Regions from separate parts of the Delftia sp. Lp-1 genome, predicted to be linked through region 2. Evidence: riboswitches for the same ligand, from Rfam matches in the RefSeq annotation. Region 2 holds a riboswitch; the other holds the start of a gene.
The links. A riboswitch is a leader RNA that binds a small molecule or an ion and turns the genes downstream of it on or off. The one in region 2 is predicted to bind glycine.
Positions count from the first base shown of each region.

Region 1 (4,416 bases), on a different contig from region 2:
TCTTGATCGTCAATCCGTTGACGGTCATGTTCGACATGACCTGGAAAAACTGCTCGAGCTGCATTCCCCCGATAGGGTTGGGCAGATTCGTTACCGTGAAATTATCGACAACGATGTTGGAAACCGTGCCTGTACCGTTGCTTGCGGCAACGGAAATAGCCGAGCCCCTGTTATTGCCGAAATTTCCATTCCATATCGCGGAATTGATCGTGCTATTGGTAAAGAATACGTTTTGTGCGCCTTGATGAATCTCCGCGTACAGCTCGCAGTTGAACGGCGTACCCTCTCCCGCAGGAGTTGGAGCCACATTCACCAGGCCGACGCGATCAATGGTGACATTGTTCGCCGGGGAGCCAACGACGAATACCGCTTCGCCACAGGTCATGTTGGGCGAATTGGTGAGCGTGATGTTCTTCCCACCAAGATAAAAAGTTTCCCAGGGGGAGTCCGCCCAGTTCTGGACTTGTATGACTCCCCCGAAATCGATGGTCAACGAGCCCGTGCCGGCTGGCACGGTGCCTTTGAGCCAGTACCAGGCACCACCGGCACCAGTGGTGGTGCCCGTATCGCCGCCGCTGATCATCTGGGTTTGACCACAGGCATTGGTGGCTCCCGTCACGGCGCCGGACTGGGCGCCGCTGATGAATGTATTGGCACAGCGCACGTAAACCGTCTGATTGTCGACATACGGATAGAGGTTTCCGGCCGCATCCTTGGATGTCCCGCTCTGTATGGTTCGCACCGACGTAGTCAGTGTCGGCGCAAAGACGATGGAAACATCGGCACTCGGATCCAGCGTTTGCAGCGTGTAGTTGGCTGCCTGAATGGCCGCTCGCAGCGTACATGCGCCAGCAAAGGTGCCCCCCAGCGTGCTGACACAGGTGGTTGGTGTCGTTGCATTGGCATTGGGAGCGTCGCTGTTGTCGGTGACCGTGAAAACGATGGTCGCCGCCAGTGCCGTGGATGAAATACCGGCGCACGAAAGCAGCAGCAACGAGAACAAGTACCTCGCTGCACGCCATTTTCGTAAAAACACCGAACCAGGCAGGCGATCAAGAACGCGCATGATATTCCCCATTTTTTCAAGGAAATCAGACAGGAAAATATTTTCCCCAATGGCAATGGCCATCAGTCGTACCCAGCGCATTTGCATCGCCGCACCTCGGATAGTTCTATTTGAGTCAAGAACTCACAAATCACCTTGCAACCGGTGACATTGGAAGTAACAGGGTTTCGCGCAGATCCTGCGCGTCAATCAAAAATGGTGGATTTCCATCAGCGCTTGCGCACTGCTCCATTGCCCATTGAGCCGGGCACACCTTCAGCCGGGTTTGCGATGCAAATCATTTTTTTCCTCCCTCAACGAACCATATTCACCGTGCTTGTATTTTTTCCAGTGGCGGGCCAGTTTCCATAGACCTTCACCTGTGCAACGGTAAGTCGCCTATCCGACAGATATACAACCCATGGTTACCCCATGGAGGTTCAATCGATCAGAACATGCGCTGTCAAACCACCACACATACCGATAGGCTAAATCATGTTTTTTTCTATTTCAATAGTTTTTTTCATGAGCCCGAAGGTTTACACCAGCGTTACGAGGGCGGCTCTTGAGCGAATTAGGGAATACCCTGAATCAGCCACACCACATGCAGGTGGCAACTGGTGATATCCCCAGTACAACTGGAACTGGCTCCGCAAGCCACATAGAATCGCCCCTGCAGGAGAGCAGGCGGGCACCACGGTGCCGAGCCTCACCGAAGGCGCAAACTCCCATACACGCTCAGGTTCCGTACTGCAAACACAACATGCCGTCTGGAGAGCCGCCGCACGCAATATGCGGCGCACCGAAGGAGCAAGCCCCGTTCCCATGGACGGCGGTGAATCTCTCAGGTACCAAGGACAGGGGGAGCGGCAGCTGCGTCACGACGGACGCAGGCTGCTTGCTATTGAATCCATAGCTACCAGCTTCCGCGTGACCGGCACATGCCTTTGAAAGGGCATTGTCATGCGCGTCATCGTTCTCGGAGCCGGCCTGATCGGCACCGCCTCGGCCTACTATCTGCAATCTCTCGGTCATGAAGTGACCGTCATCGACCGCCAGGCTGCGCCCGGCGCCGAAACCAGCTTTGCCAACGGCGGGCAGATCTCGGTCAGCCACGCCGAACCCTGGGCCAACCCCGGCGCACCGCTGAAGTTGCTGGGCTGGCTGGGCCGTCAGGATGCCCCCCTGCTGTTCCGCCTGCGCGCCGACATGCGCCAGTGGCTCTGGGGCCTGTCCTTCCTGCGCAACTGCACGCCCGCGCGCACGCGCCACAACATCCAGCAGATCGTTCGCCTGGGCACCTACAGCCGCGAGGCCCTGCAGCAGCTGCGGTCGGACACCGGCATCCAGTACGAGCAGCGCATGCAGGGCATCCTGCACTTCTACACGAACGCCCGCGAGTTCGAGGGCGCGCTCAAGCCCACCGAGCAGATGCAGGCCCTGGGCTGCGACCGCCGCCTGATCGACGCCGACGAAGCCGTGCGCCTGGAGCCGGCCCTGGCCCATGTGCGCGGGCAGATAGCGGGCGCCACCTATACGGCCGAGGATGAATCGGGCGACGCCAATCTCTTCACGCGCGAGCTGGCACGCATTGCCACCACCACGGGCGTGCAGTTCCGCCACGGCCACCACGTCATGGCGCTGCGCACCACGGGCGCAGGCGCCAGCCGCCATATCGACCATGTGGAAGTGACCAATGCCGATGGCCGCTACGAACGCATCCAGGGCGACGCCTATGTGCTGGCCATGGGCTCGTTCAGCCCGCTGCTGGCCCAGCCGCTGGGGTTGCGCCTGCCCATCTACCCGGCCAAGGGCTACTCCGTGACCCTGCCGGTGCTGGACCCCGCCAAGGCCTACCAGGTCAGCCTCACGGACGATGAGTTCAAGCTGGTGTTCTCGCGCTACACGGGCGCGCAAGGCGACCGCCTGCGCATTGCGGGCACGGCCGAGTTCAACGGCTACGACCGCAACCTGGACCCCGTGCGCTGCGAGGCCATCGTGCGGCGCGTGCAGCAGCTGTTCCCCGGCGCTGGCGATACCGAACGCGCGCAATTTTGGAGCGGCCTGCGCCCCGCCACGCCCAGCAATGTGCCGCTGATCGGACGCTCACCCATCGCCAACCTGTTCCTGAACACCGGCCACGGCACGCTGGGCTGGACCCATGCCTGCGGCTCCGGCATGGCGCTGGCCGACCTGGTCAGCGGCAGGCAGCCGGCCGTGGATTTCGATTTTCTGGGAGCTGCAGCCATGGACCCGGATCGCAGCGCAGGCACGGTGCGCCCGCGCGCGGTCTGAGGTGCAGACGGTGTGTACCGTGTGTACGGCGTATACGGTGTGTACGACGCCTAAGCAGTGAACACCGTCAACACCCCGGCGAAGCGGTGCAGGCGGGCATCCATGATCTCGGCTTCGGCGACGAAGCCGATCAATGGCACATCGCCCAGTGCGTGGCGCAGGGTGCGCAGTTCGGCATCGGGGCCGCCGAACAGGCCGCCGCCGCGGCCCCGGCAACTGATGTAGATGGCGCCACGGATGCGGGGCTGTGCCTCGCCTTCGGGCGCCGCCTCCTCGGGCTCCGCCGCATCGCGCAGCGCAGCGCCCAGTTGCAGCAGTTCCTGGCGCGCGACCTGGGCCTGGCGGCGGCAGAAGATCACCGAATGCCCGGCCTCCACGGCCGATGACAGGGCCACGCCCTGGCGCAGCGGGTCCAGCCCGACCAGGGTCAGTACCTGGGCCTCTTCGGTGAGCACGCCGTGGGCCATGCCCCGGCCCGGCGGCGCAATGGCCGCCAGCGTGCTGCGCACCGTGGTCAGCGCGGGCTGCCAGTCGCTGCCTTCCAGCTCCACGCCCAGCAGTTGCAGCAGGCGCTGCAAGGCCGGATCGCCATTGAGCCCGGTGACCAGGGCGCCGCGCGCCTCGGTGATCTCCAGGCCCTCGCCCAGCGGCACGCAGCCCTGGGCCATGCCCGTGATGCAGGGCACGCCCGCACCGAAGGCCACGCCCGAGAAGCCTCCGCTAAAAATGCCGCGCGCATCCGCATGCTGCGCATGCAGGTCCTCGGTGCGGCAGGCGATCTGCACGCCCTCCACGCCATCGTCCCCGTCATCGCCCACGCCGCCGAACAGCAGGCCGGACTCGGTGCGCTCGGACAGCTCGTACAGCAACTCGGCCAGCTCGGGCTGGCCGCCTCCGGCATGGACCAGGGCCGAATGGGCCGTGAACCCGGCCTCCCCGCCCGGCGCATGCAAGGGCGCCAGGCCCGAATACAGGCGGTAGTGCGCGGCCGGCACATCGAGCAGCATTACCGCGAGCGCGGAGCCGGACAGGTATTCATGGGACATGGCCAGCACGCCACCGGCCGAACAGCCAGC
Region 1 is NZ_JAJALJ010000004.1:148,391-152,806, forward strand. It holds gene LGR64_RS25820 (invasin domain 3-containing protein) at 1-1,153, opposite strand, end outside; glycine riboswitch at 1,806-1,916, shown strand; gene LGR64_RS25825 (D-amino acid dehydrogenase) at 2,009-3,340, shown strand; gene LGR64_RS25830 (FIST signal transduction protein) at 3,391-4,416, opposite strand, start outside.
Region 1: another riboswitch for glycine. It lies ahead of LGR64_RS25825 (D-amino acid dehydrogenase); the one in region 2 lies ahead of gcvT (glycine cleavage system aminomethyltransferase GcvT).

Region 2 (4,416 bases):
TCATCAGCCTCGCCGATGACGGCGACCTCGAGCACGTCGGCATGCTCGACCAGCGCGTCTTCCACTTCGCGCGGATAGACGTTCTCGGCGCCCGAATTGATCATGTAGTCGATGCGGTCGCGGATCCAGAGGTAGCCATCGTCGTCGATGTGGCCCAGGTCGCCCGTGTGGTACCAGCCGTGCGCCAGGGCGCGGGTGTTGGCGTCGGGGCGGTTGAGATAGCCGGCCATCATGCAGGGGCCGCGCACCAGGATCTCGCCCACCTCGCCGGGCAGGCAGGCCTCGGCCGGATCGGTGGGGGCGTTGTCTTCGCGCAGGCGCGCCACGATGAGGTCATGGCCCATGGAGGGCAGCCCGGCCGAGCCCGCGTGCGAGAGTTGCTCGCGCGGCAGGAGGATGGACATGCAGGGTCCCATCTCGGTGGTGCCGTAGACCTGGACCAGGTCGCTGCCGACCTTGCGCGTCCATTCGCGGATCAGGTGGGGGGCCATGGAGGCGCCGCCGTACTCCACCAGCCGCAGCGCGGGCGCCTGCTCAGGCGAGGCAATGGGGTCGGCCAGCAGCATGGTGACCATGGTGGGCGCCGCGAAGAAGAAGCTCACGCGCTCTTCGCGGATCAGGCGCCAGGCCTCGGCCACGTCGAAGCGGCGCAGCAGCACCTGGGTCGCCCCGGCCTGCAGGCGCGGCAAAAAGCTGGTGTGCAGCTCGGCCGTGTGGTTGAGCGGCGCCATGGCCAGGCCCACGTCGTCGCGCGTGAACTGCATGGTCTGGTGCATGAGGGCGTTGTGCGCCAGCTTGCTGCGGTGCGTATGCAGCACGCCCTTGGGCCGGCCCGTGGTGCCGCTGGTGTACATGAGGATGCAGGGGTCGCTCTCGCGCACATGGGCCTGGGGCGGCGCGCTGCTGCGGCCCCTGGCCAGGGCGGACAGGCGCTGCGTGGCCCAGACCGGCAGCGGGTCGGCCGGGGCATCGTCGGCAAAGATCCAGTGCTCGATGCCTGCGCCAGTGCCGCCGCCTTCGGCCTTGAGCAGGGCCTGGGCGCGTGCGGCCACCTCTCCGCCCTCGTGCTCGAACACCAGGGCGCGCGCAGCACCGTCCTTGAGGATGAAGGCCAGCTCCTGCGCCGCCAGCCGGTAGTTGATGGGGTTGAAGATGGCGCCCAGGCGCGCGGTCGCCAGCATGGTGAAGACAAAGGCCGGCGTGTTGTAGAGAAAGGCCGCGACCACGTCGCCATGGCCTATGCCCAGCTCGGCCAGGCCGTGGGCGTGGCGGTTGACTTCGGCATCGAGCTGGGCGTAGGTCCAGGCGCGGCGCTCGCCGCCCTCCCAAGCGACCAGGGCTTCCTTGTTCGGCAGGTAACGTGCCGGCCAGGCCAATGTGTCTCCCAGCGTCTGCTGCATGTGCGCTTCTTCCTTCTCGCTCACGAGATTTCATATATCGATGCATCTCAATGTAGGAGATTTTTTAGACAGTTATGCAATTTGCAAATGCATCCATGCAGGCAAGCGCATGGAGCTGGGGCCGGCCCGCGGAAATCCCGAAGCCGCGCGGACGCTGGCCGCAGCTAGAATGCGCCGGTCAGGAGAGAGTGCCCGCCCGGCCGCAATGGTCACAGGCAGCGGCACCGCCGAAGGCGCAGGGTTCGTCCCGAACGCTCAGGCAAAAGGACTGGCACCGCCTGCCGCCACGGCCGCAGGCGTTCCTAGCTGGAGAGAGATGCAGGGCACGGCGGTGTGCCCCATCCACCGAAGGAGCAAGCCCCACGCATGGAAGGTGCGGGTGAATCTCTCAGGTAAAGCGGACAGCAGGGCAGGACATCCCGGGATTCCGGGATGGCGTTGTGCCTTGCCCCTTGCCGAAAAGAGAGTCCCTCCTTGACCGCTGCCTCCACCACCGATCTGCTCAAGACCCCGCTGTTCGAACTGCACCAGGAACTGGGCGCGCGCATGGTGCCGTTTGCCGGCTACTCCATGCCCGTGCAATACCCGCAGGGGCTGATGGCCGAGCACCTGCACACGCGCGAGGCGGCAGGCCTGTTCGATGTCTCGCACATGGGCCAGATCATCCTGCGCGGCCCGGATGCCGGCGCGGCGCTGGAATCGCTGCTGCCCATGGACGTGCTGGGCCTGGGCGAACACCGCCAGCGCTACGGCCTGCTGCTCAACGACGCGGGCGGCATTCTGGACGACCTGATGTTCGTGCGCCGCGAGGACGACCTGTTCCTGATCGTCAACGGCGCCTGCAAGCACGAAGACCTGGCGCACATAGAGGCCCGCATCGGCCAGCGCTGTGAAATCGAGCCCCAGTTCGACCGGGGCCTGCTGGCGCTGCAGGGCCCGCAGGCAGCAGCCGCCATGGAGCGCTTGCTGCCCGACACGGCCGGGCTGGTGTTCATGACGGGCGGCCACTTCGACTGGGAAGGCGCCGAGCTGTACATCACGCGCAGCGGCTATACCGGCGAGGACGGCTTCGAGATCTCCCTGCCTGCCAGCCACGCCGAGGCCTTTGCCCGTGCCCTGCTGGCCCAGCCCGAAGTCAGGCCCGTGGGCCTGGGCGCGCGCAATTCGCTGCGCCTGGAAGCCGGCCTGTGCCTGTACGGCAACGATCTGGACACGACCACCACCCCGGCCGAGGCCGCCCTGAACTGGGCCGTGCAGAAGGTCCGCCGCATCGGTGGCGAGCGCGAAGGCGGCTTTCCCGGCGCGGCCACCGTGCTGGCCCAGCTGCAGGCGCCCGAGCTGCTCACGCGCAAGCGCGTGGGCCTGGTGGCCCTGGAGCGCGTGCCCGTGCGCGAAGGCACGGAGCTGCTGGATGCCAGCGGCCGCAAGGTCGGCCAGGTCACCAGCGGCCTGCTGTCGCCCACGCTGAACCAGCCCGTGGCACTGGCCTATGTGGAGCCGGGCAGCGCCGCCGTCGGCACCACGCTGCAGGCCATGGTGCGCGGCAAGGCCGTGCCCATGCAGGTGCAGGCCACGCCCTTCGTGGCGCCCCGCTATCACCGCGGTTGAGGACAGCCTGCGCGCTTGGCGTGGATCGAGTTCGGCGGATTCGTTTTTCCTGCCATCGCATGCCGCTACAGTGCGCACTGACCTTTCTCAAACCGCCTTTCACAGGTTTCTTTTCAGTTTCTATCGGAGCAAGCCATGAGCATCCAGTATTCCAAGGACCACGAATGGATCAACGCCGCCAACCCTGACGCGGCCATCGTCGGCATCACCCTCCACGCGCAGGATGCGCTGGGCGACGTGGTGTTCGTCGACCTGCCCGCCGTGGGCACCAGCTTCAACCAGGGCGATGTGGCCGGCGTGGTCGAGTCCGTCAAGGCCGCCGCCGATGTCTACATGCCCGTCAGCGGCGAGATCGTCGAAGTCAACGAAGCCCTGCGCGACGACCCCTCCCTGGCCAATAGCGATCCGCTGGGCGAAGGCTGGTTCTTCAAGGTCAAGCTCAGCGACGCAGGCCAGCTGGCCGCGCTGCTCGACGAAGCCGCCTACACGGCCTTCGCACAGAGCAACTGACGCCACTTTCCGGCCAGGACGGGCGCCAGGGCCCGCCCTGGCGCTTTTCAGCTTTTGAGACAGGTCACTCCATGCTGATGTCCTCCACCCAGCCCCTTGCCGCCCTCGAGAACGCCACCGAATTCGTGGCCCGCCATATCGGCATCGCGCCCGAAGACGAGGCCCACATGCTCAGCGCCATTGGCGCGGCATCGCGCGATGCGCTGATCGACGCCATCGTCCCGCCCTCCATCCGGCGCCACCAGCCCATGGCGCTGCCGCCGGCCGCCACCGAGGCCCAGGCGCTGGCCGAGCTCAAGGCGCTGGCAGGCCGCAATCAGCTGCTCAAAAGCTTCATCGGCCAGGGCTACTACGGCACGCACACGCCCGGCGTCATCCTGCGCAACATTCTGGAGAACCCCGCCTGGTACACGGCCTACACGCCCTACCAGGCCGAGATCTCGCAAGGCCGCATGGAGGCCCTGGTCAACTTCCAGACCATGGTCTGCGACCTGACGGCCATGCCGATTGCCAACGCCTCCATGCTGGACGAGGCCACGGCGGCCGCCGAGGCCATGACGCTGGCCAAGCGCTCCGTCAAAAGCAAGAGCAACCGTTTCGTGGTGGCCGGCGATGCCCACCCCCAGACCATCGAAGTCATCCAGACGCGCGCCGCGCCGCTGGGCATCGAGGTGCTGCTGGCCAACTCGCTGGAGGAATGGAACCAGCTGATGGAGGGCGACTACTTCGCCGTGCTGGCCCAGTACCCCGCCACCAGCGGCCGCATCGACGATCTGCGCGCCGACGTGGACAAGGCCCATGGCAAGCAGGCCGCCTTCATCGTGGCCACCGACCTGCTGGCGCTGACCCTGATCACGCCGCCCGGCGAATGGGGTGCCGACATCGTGGTGGGCACCAC
Region 2 is NZ_JAJALJ010000001.1:2,007,891-2,012,306, reverse strand. It holds gene LGR64_RS08900 (fatty acid--CoA ligase) at 1-1,400, opposite strand, end outside; glycine riboswitch at 1,570-1,681, shown strand; glycine riboswitch at 1,697-1,815, shown strand; gene gcvT (glycine cleavage system aminomethyltransferase GcvT) at 1,875-3,008, shown strand; gene gcvH (glycine cleavage system protein GcvH) at 3,144-3,518, shown strand; gene gcvP (aminomethyl-transferring glycine dehydrogenase) at 3,590-4,416, shown strand, end outside.